Linked DNA regions of Azospirillum brasilense. The protein of the gene in region 1 interacts with the protein of each later gene in a pairwise test. Links are inferred from orthologs where the notes say so. Each region holds a gene or a part of one and is shown in the gene's direction. Other genes may lie near its edges.

What was found.
Region 2: the proteins of groL (region 1) and grpE interact in binary tests that used the Escherichia coli proteins (3 or more experiments, as listed by UniProt). The link is inferred for Azospirillum brasilense from one-to-one orthologs.

What each region holds. Positions count from the first base shown.
Region 1 is NZ_CP012914.1:2,836,933-2,844,820, reverse strand. What follows is about bases 2,910-5,877. They hold groL (chaperonin GroEL), read left to right. Parts: upstream 2,910-3,555; coding sequence 3,556-5,199; downstream 5,200-5,877. Other genes in these bases: AMK58_RS13180 (catalase), read left to right, coding at 5,396-5,877; groES (co-chaperone GroES), read left to right, coding at 3,213-3,503; AMK58_RS13195 (usg protein), read right to left, coding at 2,910-2,918. Also shown: AMK58_RS13205 (hypothetical protein), read left to right, coding at 1-1,883; AMK58_RS13200 (lysozyme), read right to left, coding at 2,028-2,519; more of AMK58_RS13195, read right to left, coding at 2,655-2,909; more of AMK58_RS13180, read left to right, coding at 5,878-7,090; AMK58_RS13175 (cytochrome-c peroxidase), read left to right, coding at 7,327-7,888.
Region 2 is NZ_CP012914.1:2,980,436-2,988,080, reverse strand. The notes cover bases 2,536-5,260. They hold grpE (nucleotide exchange factor GrpE), read left to right. Parts: upstream 2,536-3,456; coding sequence 3,457-4,065; downstream 4,066-5,260. Other genes in these bases: AMK58_RS13770 (methyl-accepting chemotaxis protein), read right to left, coding at 4,747-5,260; AMK58_RS13775 (response regulator), read left to right, coding at 4,357-4,722; hrcA (heat-inducible transcriptional repressor HrcA), read left to right, coding at 2,536-3,377. Also shown: radical SAM family heme chaperone HemW, read right to left, coding at 1-714; rdgB (RdgB/HAM1 family non-canonical purine NTP pyrophosphatase), read right to left, coding at 702-1,304; rph (ribonuclease PH), read right to left, coding at 1,452-2,171; more of hrcA, read left to right, coding at 2,337-2,535; more of AMK58_RS13770, read right to left, coding at 5,261-6,225; AMK58_RS13765 (DUF1848 domain-containing protein), read right to left, coding at 6,509-7,393; AMK58_RS13760 (hypothetical protein), read left to right, coding at 7,501-7,645. UniProt on the Escherichia coli protein: Participates actively in the response to hyperosmotic and heat shock by preventing the aggregation of stress-denatured proteins, in association with DnaK and GrpE. It is the nucleotide exchange factor for DnaK and may function as a thermosensor.

The sequences.
Region 1 (7,888 bases):
TGCAACTGACCGGGGCGGCCAAGCCGGACAGCATCGCCAACCTCCAGGTCCGGCTGCCCATCGTGGTGATCGGCGGCGGGCTGACCGCGATCGACACGGCGACGGAGGCGCTGGCCTACTACCCCGTCCAGGTCGAGAAGTTCCTGTCCCGCTACGAGGTCCTGGCGGCCGATCGGGGGGAAGCGGCGGTGCGCGCCCGCTGGACGCCCGACGAGGCCGAACTGGCCGACGAGTTCCTGGCCCACGCCCGCGCCATCCGGGCGGAGCGCCTGGAGGCGGGAGAGCAGGGGCGCGAGCCGCGCGTCGCGGCGCTTCTGCAATCCTGGGGCGGCTCGACCATCGCCTACCGCCGCCGCCTGATCGACAGCCCCAGCTACACCCTGAACCACGAGGAGGTGGCGCACGGTCTGGCCGAGGGCATCCGCTTCCTGGAATGCGCCGCCCCGCGCGGGGTGGAGATCGACGAATCGGGCGCCGCGCGGGCGATCCACCTCGCCATCAGCCCGGTCGGGCCGGACGGGGTGGTGGCGCCCGCCGCCGTGGACGCGCGGCTCCCCGCCCGCACCATCCTGGTCGCCGCCGGCACCCAGCCGAACACCGTCCTGGCCCGCGAGGAGCCGGAGTGGGTGGAGCTGGACGGGCGTTGCTTCCGCGCCATCGACGAGGACGGCAATCCGGTGACGCCGGAGCGGACGAGCAAGCCGGCCCAGGCGCATGTGCTGATGGCGCGGGCGCCGGACGGGCGGTTCCTCAGCTTCTTCGGCGACCTGCACCCGTCCTTCGCCGGCAATGTGGTGAAGGCGATGGGCGGGGCGAAGCGCGGCTATCCGGTGGTCAGCCGCGCCCTGGCTCGCCGGGCGCCCAGCTCCGTGATGCCGGAGGCTCTGGTGCGGCGCCTGAACGTCGAACTGCGGCCCCTGGTGCACAGCGTCACCCGCCTGACCCCGACCATCGTGGAGGTGGTGGTGAAGGCTCCCGCCGCCGCACGCCGTTTCGAACCCGGACAGTTCTACCGGCTGCAGAACTTCGAAACGCTGGCGCAACGGATCGGCCGGACCACGCTGGCCATGGAAGGGCTGGCCCTGACCGGCGCCTGGGTGGACAAGGAGGCCGGGCTGCTCTCCCTGATCGTCCTGGAGATGGGCGGCTCGTCCGACCTCTGCGCCCTGCTGAAGCCCGGCGACCCGGTGGTGGTGATGGGGCCGACCGGCGCTCCGACCGAGATCCCGGAGGGCGAGACGGTGGCGCTGGTCGGCGGCGGGCTGGGCAACGCCGTGCTCTTCTCCATCGGGCAGGCCTGCCGGGCGCGCGGCAACCGGGTCGTCTATTTCGCCGGCTACAAGCGGATGGAGGACCGTTACAAGACCGAACAGATCGAGGCCGCCGCCGACCGCGTCGTCTGGTGCTGCGACGAGGCGCCGGGCTTCACGCCGACGCGGCCCGGTGATCTGAGTTTCGTCGGGAACATCGTGGAGGCCATGCGCGCCTACGCGGCGGGCGAGCTGGGGCCGGCGGATATTCCGCTGGAGACGGTGGACCGCATCGTCGCCATCGGCTCCGACCGCATGATGGCGGCGGTGGGGGCGGCCCGGCACGGCCTGCTGAAGCACCACCTGAAGCCCGGCCACGCCGCCATCGGCTCCATCAACTCCCCCATGCAATGCATGATGAAGGAGATCTGCGCCCAGTGCCTGCAACGGCACATCGACCCGGTGACCGGCGCGGAGACGGTGGTCTTCTCCTGCTTCAACCAGGACCAGAGCCTGGACCGCGTGGATTTCGCCAACCTGAACCAGCGGCTGCGCCAGAACGCCGTCCAGGAAAAGCTGACCGCCCAATGGATCGACCGCGGCCTGCGGCTGACCGGCCAGCGGAAAGGGTGAAGGGGAGATGCTTTCCCTCTCCCCTCTGGGGAGAGGGTTAGGGTGAGGGGGATGCGCTTTTGCCGGACGAACGGCCACGTACAACCCCCTCACCGGCCCTCCGGGCCACCCTCTCCCCAGGGGGGAGAGGGTTATTAAGAGCGTTCACGCGCCCGTGGCGGTGCTGACCGCCGCCTGGGGCAGCGGCGTGGTGGAGCTTTCGAACAGGTCGGCCTCGGCGGCGCGGCGCTTGACCAGACCCGGAAGCTGCGTCTTGACGCCGTTGACCGTGGCGTAGACCCAGCGGCCGAACTGGCCGGCGGCGCCCTCATAGTCGCCCTGGTTCAGCAGGCGCAGCAGAGTCGAGCACTGCAGGCTGCCGGCCCCCAGGTTGAACACGAAGGAAGCCAGCGCGCCGCGTTGGTCGGGGTTCAGCGCGACGGTGACCAGCTTGTCCACCTGGGCGGCGGCGGTGGTCAGGTCCGACTGCAGGAAATTGTCGGCCTGGGCGGAGGTGATGCTCTGCCCCAGTTCGACCCCGGCGGTGTGGCCGTAGCCGATGGTCGGCACCCCCGCCGGGCACAGGTAGGCGTTGAGGTAAAGCCCCTCGAAATGCTTCACGAGGTTGACCGCTTCTTGGCAGACCGGCGTCGTCATGTTCGTCATTCCCCAGCTTGTCGTGGACGTGCATCGGCACGGACGGTTCGTGCTGAGGAAAGGGTATCGAAAGAGTTATACTCTTAATAATGGTTTATTTTTTCACATTTTCCCGCGTTTCTGGGGTGTGGGGCGTCAGGTCCAGCGGAATTCCGCGGCCACCGCGCGGGCCTCGCCCGGTGTGATCAGGCGGTGGGTCGCCAGCTTCACCGAATGCAGCTTGCCGTCCAGGTTGGCCTGCCAGAAATCCAGGAACCGGCGCAGCACCGGGTAGCCGGGCGCGAGGTCCAATTCCTGCCAGAGATAGCTCTGCAGCAGGTGCGGGTGGTCCGGCATGTGGTACAGAATCTCCGCCGTGGTCAGGCGGTAATCGCGAAGCTGAAGCCCCAGACTGCCCATGCTCTGCCTCCGTGATGGTGGAACCGGTGGCGTCCTTCCGCTGCGTCCTGATGATTCTTTTGTGAAAGTGTGCCGTTCGCGGCTGCGGCGGGCAACAAAAATTTTTCTGCTATTTCAATGCATTAGCAGCAAGGAGGGGCGACTGCTGCCAGGAATCGCACCGATTGCCGCAACGACCCTCTTGAATCAAAACCGCAGCTCGATTAGCTGTCTGGCACTCGCCGGGGGAGAGTGCTAACAGCCCCGAGCCCGGCGCCAATCCTTTCAATAAGCCTTGATCCTGGAGGCATCCCCATGAAGTTCCGTCCGCTGCACGACCGCGTCGTCGTCAAGCGTCTGGAGTCCGACACCAAGACCAAGGGCGGGATCATCATCCCCGACACCGCGAAGGAAAAGCCCCAGGAGGGCCAGGTCGTCGCGGTGGGTCCGGGCGCCCGTGACGAGAGCGGCAAGGTCGTTGCGCTCGACGTGAAGGCCGGCGACCGCATCCTGTTCGGCAAGTGGTCGGGCACCGAGGTGAAGATCGAGGGCGAGGATTTCCTCATCATGAAGGAATCCGACATCATGGGCGTCGTCGAGGCCTGAGCCTCCGCCCGCGCTGAGCGATCCAACCCCCCGAATTTCAAGGAAGTGAGCAATGGCTGCCAAGGAAGTTAAGTTCTCCGCCGCCGCGCGTGAGAAGATGCTGCGCGGTGTGGACATCCTCGCCGACGCCGTGAAGGTGACGCTGGGTCCGAAGGGCCGCAACGTCGTGATCGAGAAGTCCTTCGGCGCTCCGCGCATCACCAAGGACGGCGTCTCGGTCGCCAAGGAAATCGAGCTGTCGGACAAGTTCGAGAACATGGGCGCCCAGATGGTGCGTGAGGTCGCGTCGAAGACGAACGACCTGGCCGGCGACGGCACCACCACGGCGACCGTTCTGGCCCAGGCCATCGTCCGCGAGGGCGTGAAGTCGGTGGCCGCCGGCATGAACCCGATGGACCTGAAGCGCGGCATCGACCTCGCCGTCGAGACCGTCGTGAACGACATCCGTGGCCGCGCCAAGAAGGTCACGACCAACGACGAGATCGCCCAGGTCGGCACCATCTCCGCCAACGGCGAAGGCGAGATCGGCAAGATGATCGCCCAGGCCATGGAGAAGGTCGGCAACGAGGGCGTCATCACGGTGGAAGAGGCCAAGAGCCTCGAGACCGAGCTGGACGTCGTCGAGGGCATGCAGTTCGACCGCGGCTACCTGTCGCCGTACTTCATCACCAACGCCGACAAGATGATCGCGGACCTCGAGAGCCCGTTCATCCTGCTCCACGAGAAGAAGCTGTCGGGTCTGCAGGCCCTGCTGCCGGTCCTCGAGGCCGTCGTGCAGTCCTCGCGTCCGCTGCTGATCATCGCCGAGGACGTCGAGGGCGAGGCCCTGGCGACCCTGGTCGTGAACAAGCTGCGTGGCGGCCTGAAGGTTGCCGCCGTCAAGGCCCCGGGCTTCGGTGACCGCCGCAAGGCGATGCTGGAGGACATGGCCATCCTGACCGGCGGCCAGGTCATCTCCGAGGATCTCGGCATCAAGCTCGAGAACGTCACCATCGACATGCTGGGCACCGCCAAGAAGGTCGTGATCTCCAAGGAGAACACCACCATCGTCGACGGCGCCGGCTCGGCCGAGGACATCCAGGCCCGCATCGGCCAGATCAAGGCGCAGATCGAGGAGACCACCTCGGACTACGACCGCGAGAAGCTGCAGGAGCGTCTGGCGAAGCTGGCTGGCGGCGTTGCCGTCATCCGCGTCGGCGGCGCCACCGAGGTCGAGGTGAAGGAGCGCAAGGATCGCGTTGACGACGCCATGCACGCCACCCGCGCCGCGGTGGAAGAGGGTGTCGTCGCCGGCGGTGGCACCGCCCTGCTGTACGCCACCAAGGCCCTCGACGCCCTGAAGCCGATCAACGACGAGCAGCGCGTCGGCATCGAGATCATCCGCCGCGCCCTGCAGGCCCCGGTCCGTCAGATCGCCTACAACGCGGGCACCGACGGTTCGATCGTGGTCGGCAAGCTGCTGGACCAGAACGACGCCAACTTCGGCTACGACGCCCAGAAGGGTGAGTTCACCGATCTGGTCGCCGCCGGCATCATCGACCCGGTGAAGGTGGTTCGCACCGCCCTGCAGGACGCGGCCTCGATCGCCGGCCTGCTGATCACCACCGAGGCGATGATCGCCGAGAAGCCGGAGAAGAAGGCTGCTCCGGCCGGCATGCCGGGTGGCATGGACGACATGGGCGGCATGGGCTTCTAATAGCTCACGTCATCCACGACGTTTGCGGAAAGGGCGGTCCCTCGGGGCCGCCCTTTTCCGTTTGGGCATCTCCCTGACGGACAGGGTGCCGCCGGCCGGCGTTTTGGATTGGAACGGTTCCAAACTGGGGACGTTGACCTCCCAACCGGACGCCCCAGAGGTGCGCCGGCACGGCTTGCTGTTCAGGGAGAAAGCGATGGCTGACCAATCGAAGACTCTGACCAACCGTCAGGGCCACCCGATCACCAACAACCAATCCCAGCGCACCGTGGGAGCGCGCGGCCCGGCGACGCTGGAGAACTACCAGTTCCTGGAGAAGATCTCCCACTTCGACCGCGAGCGCATTCCGGAGCGCGTGGTTCACGCCCGCGGCTTCGTCTGCTACGGGGAATTCGAGGCGACGGGCAAGATCGGCGACGAGCCGGCGTCCAAATACACCCGTGCCAAGCTGTTCGGGCAGGCCGGCAAGAAGACCCCGCTGGCCATCCGCTTCTCCACCGTCATCGGCGGGCGCGATTCGTCGGAGGTGGCCCGCGACCCGCGCGGCTTCGCGGTGAAGTTCTACACCGAGGACGGCAACTGGGATCTCGTCGGCAACAACCTGCCGGTCTTCTTCATCCGCGACGCCATCAAGTTCCCCGACGTCATCCACTCGCTGAAGCCCGATCCGGTGACCTTCCGCCAGGAGCCGAACCGCATCTTCGACTTCATGAGCCAGACGCCCGAATCCATGCACATGCTGACGCATCTGTTCAGCCCGCGCGGGATTCCGGCCAACTACCGGCACATGGAAGGCTTCGGCGTGAACACCTACAAGATGGTGAACGCCAACGGCGACACGGTGTTGGTCAAGTACCACTTCCACCCGCGCTGCGGCGTCGCCTCCCTGACGGCGGAAGAGGCGGCGAAGGTGCAGGGGCAGGATCTCGGCTCCGCCTCCAAGGACCTCTATGAGGCCATCGACCGGGGCGACCACCCGCAGTGGGATCTGTATGTCCAGGTCATGGAGGATCACGATCATCCCGAGCTTGAGTGGGACCCGCTGGACGACACCAAGGTCTGGCCGGAGTCGGACTTCCCGCTGCGCCACGTCGGCGTGATGACGCTGAACCGCAACGTCGAGGACTTCTTCAACGAGAACGAACAGATCGCCATGGGCACCGGCGTCCTGGTCGACGGGCTGGACTTCTCCGACGACAAGATGCTGGTCGGGCGGACCTTCTCCTACTCCGACACGCAGCGCTACCGGGTCGGCCCCAACTATCAGCAGTTGCCGATCAACCAAGCCAAGAACGCGGCGGTCGCCACCAACCTGTCGGGTGGGCAAATGTCCTACCAGCGCGATCTGGCCCCGGGGCAGAACCCACACGTCAATTTCGAGCCGTCCATCCACAACGGCCTGACCGAGGCCCAGCGGGAGGAGCCGAACAACCCGCCGGAGATCCACGGCCGCCTGACCCGCAGCGTGATCGAGCGCCGCAACGACTACGTCCAGCCGCGCGCCCGCTACTGCACCATGATGGACTGGGAGCGCGACGATCTGGTCCTGAACATGGGCACCCTGCTCGGCCAGTGCGAACGCGACGTCCAGGAGCGGATGCTCTGGCACTTCTTCCTGATCCATGACGACTACGGCAGCCGGGTGGCCGGCATGCTGGGCATGACCGCCGCCGACGTCGCCGGCTTGGCCTCCCTGCCCAAGCAGGTGCTGACCGACGAGGACCAGAAGCGGCTGAAGGCGCTGGGCAGGAACGGCGACACCATCGACCCGAAGGCCTGGGGCCAGTGGACCGGCTCCGTGAAGGTCCACCGCGCCACGGCGGACGAGGTGGTGAAGGGCATGCCGTCCGGCGCGCAAGGCGGCATGGCCAGCCAAGCCGCTGCCGATTAGGCACAACCTAAGATCATCAATCGGTTGACGTCCCGATGGGGCGGCGGGTTGTCCCGCCGCCCCTTTTTCATGCCCGCACCGATGACTGTTTTGAGTAGTCACAATTCGTGTACGGACATGCGGCAAGTTGCCGCGCGACACGCCTGTCACTGGTATCACCAGAGCGGGGCGTGCCACTGTCATTTTGCATCAAGGCATTAGCCAAAATATTAGAACTTCGATAAGGGAGAAGTGCGATGTCCATGCGTGCTGCCGTGTCGTTCGCGGCCATGCTGGCGGCCTCCGTCGCCACCTTCGGCGTGCCGGCGTTCGCCGCCGACGAACCGATTTCGCCGATCGAGCCGGCGAAGGTCACCAATCCCGGATTGGTTGAACTTGGCAAGAAGCTGTACTTCGATCCCCGGCTGTCCAAGTCCGGCTTCATCTCCTGCAACTCGTGCCACAACCTGTCCATGGGCGGCACCGACAACCTGAAGACCTCCGTCGGCCACAACTGGCAGCAGGGCCCGATCAACTCGCCGACCGTTCTGAACTCCAGCCTGAACGTGGCGCAGTTCTGGGACGGCCGCGCCCTGACGTTGCAGGAGCAGGCCGGCGGCCCGATCGCCAACCCCGGCGAGATGGGCTCCACCCACGCCCTGGCGGTCGAGGTGCTGCGCTCCATCCCCGAATACCAGAAGGAATTCGCCGAGGTCTTCGGTGAAACCACGATCACCATCGAGGAAGTGACCAAGGCCATCGCCGCCTTCGAGGAGACGCTGGTCACGCCGAACTCCCGCTTCGATCAGTGGCTGAAGG
Region 2 (7,645 bases), 140 kb from region 1 along the record:
CAGCCCGGCGCGGTCGAGCAGGCTCTGCGTCGCCTCGTAGAGATCGCCGGCCAGATCCTCGTCGGGCAGCACCAGATCGCCCCGCGCGTGCAGGGGGAAGAAGGCCGTGCCCTCCTCGATGGTCAACTGGTAGACCGACAGATGGCCGACCGCGTGGCCCAGCGCGCGGGTCAGCTCCGCCTCCCACGCCGCCACGGACTGGCCGGGGCGAGCGTAGATCAGGTCGAAGCTGAAGCGGGGGAAGGTCCGGGCGGCCAGCGCGATGGCGCCGGTCGCCTCCGCCGCGCTGTGCTGGCGGCCGAGGAATTTCAGCGCGGCGTCGTCCAGCGCCTGGATGCCCATCGACAGGCGGTTGACCCCGGCGGCGCGGAAGGCGCGGAACTTGTCGGCCTCGACCGAGGTCGGGTTGGCCTCCAGCGACACTTCCAAATCGCTGCCGACCGTCCAGCGGGCGGCGATGCGCTCCAGCACGGCGCCGACCGTCGCCGGCTCCATCAGCGACGGCGTGCCGCCCCCGAAGAAGACCGAGGTGACCCGGCGGCCGGGTGTTGCGTCCGCGTAATGATCCAGCTCCCGCACCAGCGCGGCGCGCCAGCGGTCATGCTCGACCCGGTCGCGGACGTGGCTGTTGAAGTCGCAGTACGGGCACTTCGCCTTGCAGAAGGGCCAGTGGATGTAGATCCCGAAGCCAGGATCAGGAGTCACTTGAAGCATCGCTCGACAAGCTGGCGGAAGGCGTCGGCCCGGTGGCTCATCTCATGCTTCCGGGCCGGGTCCATCTCGCCGAAGGTGATGTCGTGGCCGTCCGGTTTGAACATCGGATCGTAACCGAAACCATGCGCGCCGCGCGGCGGCCAGACCAGCGTGCCGGGGCAGCGGCCTTCCACCGTCTCGACATGGCCGTCCGGCCAGGCGAGCGACAGGGCGCAGACGAACCAGGCGCTGCGGTCGGTCTGGCCCTTCAGCCCGTCCTCGACCTTGCCCATGGCCATCTGGAAGTCCTTTTCCGGACCGGCCCAGCGGGCGGAGTAGATGCCGGGGTCGCCGTTCAGCGCCGGCACCACCATCCCGCTGTCGTCGGCCAGCGCGACATGCCCCGCCTTGGCGGCGGCCAGGGCCTTCAGCTCGGCGTTCGCAATGAAGGTGGTGCCCGTCTCCTCCGGCTCCGGCAGGCCAAGTTCGCCCGCGGACACGAAGGAGGCGGCATAGGGGCCGAGCAGCGCCGCGATCTCGCGGACCTTGCCCTTGTTGTGGCTGGCGATCACCAGCGTGCCGCCCGTGAAGCGGCGGGGAGGCGTGGTCATGGGGGAGTTCCTTCTGTCACAAACCGTTGCCCCCACCCTCCCGCTTCGCGGGTCCCTCCCTCCCCCGCTGTCGCAGGGGAGGGCCGATTTCCCCTCCCCTGCGACAGCGGGGGAGGGTCAGGGTGGGGGCAATGCGCAACCGCGCCTTTACTTCACCGCGATCGCCGCCTTCTGCAAGGCCACCAGCTCGTCGATGCCCTTGCGGGCCAGCGCCAGCAGCTCCATGAACTGCGGCTCGCTGAAGGGGCGCTCCTCGGCGGTGCCCTGCACCTCGACGATGCCCCCCTGGCCGGTCAGCACGAAGTTGGCGTCGGCCTGCGCGGTCGAATCCTCGGCGTAGTCGAGGTCCAGCACGCTGGTGTTCTTGTAGATGCCGCAGGAGACGGCGGCCACATGGTCGGTCAGCGGCATGGTCTTGAGCGCGCCGATCTGCATCAGATGCTGGAAGGCCAGATGCAGGGCGACGAAGCTGCCGGTGATGGCGGCGGTGCGGGTGCCGCCGTCGGCCTGGATGACGTCGCAGTCGATCTTGATCTGCTTCTCGCCCATGGCGGCGCGGTCGGTGACGGCGCGCAGCGCACGGCCGATCAGGCGCTGGATCTCCTGGGTGCGGCCCGACTGCTTGCCCTTGGCGGCCTCGCGGTCGGTGCGGCTGTGGGTGGAGCGCGGCAGCATGCCGTATTCGGCGGTGACCCAGCCGAGGCCGGTGTTCTTCAGGAAGCGCGGAACGCCCTCGTCCACGCTGGCGGTGCACAGGACGTGCGTGTCGCCGAACCGCACCAGGCAGGACCCCTCGGCGTGCTTGCTGAAATGGGGCTCAAGGGAAATGGTGCGCAACTGGTCGTGGGCGCGGCCGGAGGGACGCATCGGGCATGATCCGCGAATCTGTTGAAATCGGCGGCAAGCTAGCGTCCGCCGCCCCCGCCGTCCAGCGCGCAACCGGGGCGCACGTTGATTCGGAGCGGACACCTGCCTAAATTCGGGACGCCCCTTATCCGCGCCCCAACAGCATCGTCCGGTCCCCGCCCCGCCATGATCACCGAGCTGAACCAACGGTCCCGCGAGATCTTCCGGCTGATCGTCGACGCCTATGTGGCGACCGGCGAGCCGGTGGGCTCGCGCACGATCTCGCGGAGGCTCGGCATGGCCCTGTCGCCCGCGACCATCCGCAACGTCATGGCCGACCTGGAGGAGCAGGGGCTGCTCTACGCCCCCCACACCTCCGCCGGCCGCATCCCGACCGAGGCGGGGCTGCGCCTGTTCGTCAACGGCCTGCTGGAGATCGGCAGCCTGAGCGAGGACGAACGCGGCTCCATCGAGGCCAAATGCGCCTCCTCCGGGCGGTCGCTGCAGGACGTGCTGGGCGAGGCGTCCACCCTGCTGTCCGGCCTGTCGCACTGCGCCGGGCTGGTGGTGGCGCCGAAGACCGACCGGCCGCTGAAGCACATCGAGTTCGTGTCGCTGGCCCCCGGCCGGGCGCTGGTCGTGCTGGTCAACGAGGACGGGCTGGTCGAGAACCGCGTCATCGAGGTTCCGGTCGGCGTGCCCGCCGCGACGCTGCAGATGGTGTCGAACTTCCTCAGCGCGAAGCTGGTGGGCCGCACGCTGGACGAGGCGCGGCAGGCCGTGCTGCGCGAGATCGAGGACCAGAAGACTGAGCTGGACGAATTGTCGCAGCGCGTGGTCTCCGCCGGTCTCGCCACCTGGGCAGGCAGCGGCGGGCAGAACAGCGGCCAGTTGATCGTGCGCGGCCAGGCGAAGCTGCTGGAGGACGTCACCGCCCTGTCGGACCTGGAGCGCGTGCGCGCCCTGTTCGAGGCGCTGGAGACCAAGGAGACCATGCTGCGCCTGCTCGACGCCACCGGGAAGGGCGACGGGGTGCAGATCTTCATCGGCGCGGAGAATGTGCTGTTCGGCCATTCCGGCTGTTCGCTCATCATCTCGCCGTTCCAGAACAGCCGCGAGCAGGTGATCGGCGCCATCGGCGTGATCGGCCCGACCCGCATCAATTATGCCCGGATCATCCCGCTTGTGGATTATACAGCCAAGGTCATCAGCCGCCTTGTCGGGTGACGCCCTGTCGGGTGACGATCTTGGCAATGCTTCACCCATCCCCCACCAGACGACGACCCAAGACGACAACGAGAGAGCCATGAGCGAAGAGCAGAACAAGCCCGCCGAAGCCGAGATGGAGCAGACCGAAGCCGTCCAGGACAAGGCCGCCCAGGACAAGGCCGCGGACGCCGGTGCCGGGGATCGCGTGGCCCAGCTTGAGGCCGAGGTCGCCAGCCTGAAGGACCAGCTCCTGCGCCAGATGGCCGAGGTGGAGAACACCCGCCGCCGCGCCCAGCGCGACCGCGAGGACGCCAGCAAGTTCGCCGTGTCCAGCTTCGCCAAGGAGCTGGTGACGGTGGCCGACAACCTGCGCCGCGCGCTGGAGGCCGTCCCCGCCGAGGGCCGCGAGAACGACGAGGTGCTGAAGGGCCTCTCCGTGGGCGTGGAGGCGACGGAGCGCCAGCTCATCTCCGCCTTCGAGCGTGCGGGCATCAAGAAGATCGACCCGACCGGCGAACTGTTCGACCCGAACTTCCATCAGGTGATGTTCGAGATCGAGAACACCGGCAAGCCGGCCGGCACGGTCGTGCAGGTGCTCCAGCCCGGCTACACCATCCACGGCCGCCTGCTGCGCGAGGCCATGGTGGGCGTCGCCAAGGCCGGTCCTCACGAAATGGGCGGCCAGCACGTCGATACGAAAGCCTGACCGTCCTTTGGACGAATAGCCCGACCCTCCTCTGGAGGGATGGACCAGCCGCCTTCCGGACGGCGGGCGGCACGTCTCTTGCGGCGGCGCGGCGGCATGGCCCGCCGCGCCGCTTTTTTTGTCCGGCAGTCTCCGGATGAGTGTCCGCCCGCGATCCTTTGCGTACCGAAGGGCTTGCGCCGGGCTGGTCCTTCGCCTATTCGCATCGGGGCCCCGATTCGCGTCGGGGAGTCTCGCGGCGCCCCGTGAATTGCCCGTTCCGGGCGGCCGCTCATTCAGGGAACCGGACCCGTGGCCAAGACCATTCTGACCGTCGACGACTCCAAGACCATCCGCGACATGGTCGCCTTCACGCTGCGCAACGCCGGCTACGGCGTCACCGAGGCGGCGGACGGCACCGCCGGTCTGGCGGAGGTCAACCGGCAGAAGTTCGACTGCATCATCACCGACCTGAACATGCCGGGCATGGACGGTCTGGCCCTGACCCGGGCCATCCGCGGCAGCGCGCTCAACCGCGCGACCCCCGTGCTGCTGCTGACCACCGAGGCCGATCCCGCCAAGAAGACCGCCGGCCGCGAGGCCGGGGCCACCGGCTGGCTGGTCAAGCCCTTCAACCCGGACAAGCTGGTCGAGACCGTGAAGAAGGTCTGCCCGTAACCCGTAACCCGGTGCTGGCGCCGGTCACCGCACCAGCACGACGGCGGCGCTGCGCGTCCGCTCGACCGCCTGGGACATCTGGGCGACCGCGGTGGAGATCCCGGCGATGTTCGCCGAGGCGGTCTGGACGGCGGTCGCGGCGCTCTGCATGTTGCCGGACACGCTCTGGGTCACGCTGCTCTGCTCCTCGACGGCGGCGGCGGTGGCGGTGACGAAGGAGCGCACGCTCTCGATGCCGCTGCGGATGCTGTCCAGCGATCCGGCAACCTCGGCGGAGGTCGCCTGGATCATGTCGATCTCGCGGGTGATCTGATCCGTGGCCTTGGCGGCCTGGTTGGCGAGGTTCTTGACCTCCTGCGCCACGACGGCGAAGCCCTTGCCCGCCTCGCCGGCGCGCGCCGCCTCGATCGTCGCGTTCAGCGCCAGAAGATTGATCTGGCTGGCGATGTTCTGGATCAGCCCGACGATGCTGTTCATCGACTGGGCGGCGTCGGTCAGGCGCCCGGCGTTGGCGCCGACCGCGTTCGCCTTGTCGTAGACGGTGTCGGCGGCGCTGCGCGAATTCGCCATGCTCTGCGAGATTTCGGCGATGGAGGCCGCCAACTCCTCGGCGCTGGCGGCGACCGTCTGCACGTTGGCGGAGGTCTGGTCCGCTGCCACGGCCGCGGATTGCACCTGCGCGGAGGACTGATCCATGGCCCGGTCGATCTCGCCGAAATTCTCGTCGATAAGGGACTTGAGGTCCCCCAGCAGATTGATCTGCGCGCTGACGTCCGAGGCGATCTTCATGATCTTCACGACCTTGCCGGCCGCGTCGAGGATCGGGTTGTAGGACCCCTCGATCCAAAGCTGCCGGCCACCCTTGGCGACGCGGCGGTGCTGGCCGGCCATATACTGCCCGCGCCGCAGGGACTCCCAGAAGTTGCGGTATTCCTGGCTTGTCCGTTGTTCAGGCTCGACGAACTGGCTGTGATGCCGGCCCTGCACCTCGGACAGATCGTAGCCGAACAGCTTCAGGAAATTCGCGTTGGCGGACAGGATGACGCCGTCCGTATCGAACTCGATCACCGCCTGAGAACGCTGGATCGCCGTGATCTGGGACGCGTAGTTCAGATTCATCAGCCGCTCCTTGGCGTCGGCCCATTCCACGACGAAGCCGATGCGCTTGCCGTATTCCATGAGCGGAGACACCAGAAGGTCGAACTGGTGGTTGCCGACCCGGATGGTGGCGCCGTGCGGGCGGGTCAGGACGCTCAGCATGCGCTGCTGGTGTGTCGGATTCTTGTGAAAGACGTCGATCTTGCTGCCGACCAGGGTGTTCACGTTGAAGCGCGGCAACTCCTTGCGCAGATCCTCTTCGGCATCACGAAGCAGAGCGGTAACAGACGGATTGATATAGACAATCGTCAGGTCATTGTCGGCGATCATGACATTCGCACGCATGGCATTGATTGCCGTCACCTTGGCCGCGATCGTCGCGTCTTTTGTGAACATGCCGAACATGGCCAAAGCTCCCTGTGAACGTTGCTTGATGCCACATTCTGTCAATGTAATCCGGATTGTCCATAGGGGTATAAAAAAAGCACTAATGTTGTTGTGTGAATTAATAGAATTCCAAAAATCTGGAATTTATGAGCGGTCATAAGATTTGATCTATAATTCACACCATAGTCATACTTGGTTGTGCTTGATAAGCATAACGATATAGGCGGATAAATATAAATAAATCAATCCCCGGAAGATCAAGGAGAGGGTGGGATCAATCAAACACTGTTTCACCCAGGCGTCACGACGTGGCCGGCGCCCTTGGGAACAGGAATTCCCCCGCTGGGTCGTGGGCGGCGAAGCGCCGTTGCGCCGTGGCGCGGTTGGCGACGGCATAACAGTAGACGCAGCCGTGCGGGCAGGTGTCGTAATCCCCGATGTCGCGGCTTTCCGCGCACAGGCAGCCGGGGCGGTTGCCCTTCTCCCTGGCCGCGACAGGCCGCCCGGCGACGTCGGACAGCCGTTGCGCGTCGACGCAGCGGGCCGGCGCCGTGCCGGGAACACCGGCCAGTTCCGGCTGGGTGCACAGCGTCAGAGCCATGCCGTGCTCCGCGGCGATGCCGGCCAGATCGGCCAGCAGGGCGCGCTTCTCCTCCGCGTCCGGGTCGCGCCATGGCACACCGGCGGCGTCCAGGTTGCGCGCCGTCTTGCGGTAGGGCTGGAGGAAGGACACCACCGCCTCGTCGGTCAGGCCGCGCATCCGGCCAGCCAGCCGGGCGAAGGTCTCGCGGTGCCAGGACGGCGGCATGGCCTCTGTTTTCACGATGGGGTCGTAGCGCCAGACGGCGGCGCGCGGGCCCCAGCGGTCGCGCAGCCGGGTCATGTGTTCCACTGCGCGCTCCGCGTCGGGGACGGAGCGCTCCAGCGCGGCGGGCAGGCCGGTGACGCTGTACTGGACGACGAAGGGAAAGCCGCGCCTCGACACCTCCTCCAGCGCCGGCAGGAAGGGGCCGAGATTCTTCGTCCAGAAGACGAAGCCGTCGACCTCCGCGCGGGTCAGGCCGATCCGGTAGGTCTGGCCGCCATAGGGGTTGACCATGCGGCAGTATCCGGCCTCCAGCCGGTTCAGGAACCAGCGTCCGTAGAAGGCGGGGATGTCCGTCTTGTAGCTGGCGGAAACGATCATCGCTGGACCATGGTGGCTATGCGGGCCGCGATCAAGGCTGGATTCGCCGGCGCTTCGGCCTAAAGTGCCGACACAGGATCAGGGGCACAGGATCAGGGGAGGATGCCGTGACGGGCGGACAGGACGGCCACAGCGTGGGCAACGGTGCGGGCCACAGCGTGGAATGGGAAGGGCTGGTGCGGTTCCGGCTGCCGGACGGTTGGCGCCCGGAGGTGGAGGAGCATGAGGGCCACGCCGTGGCCGCCTTCCACC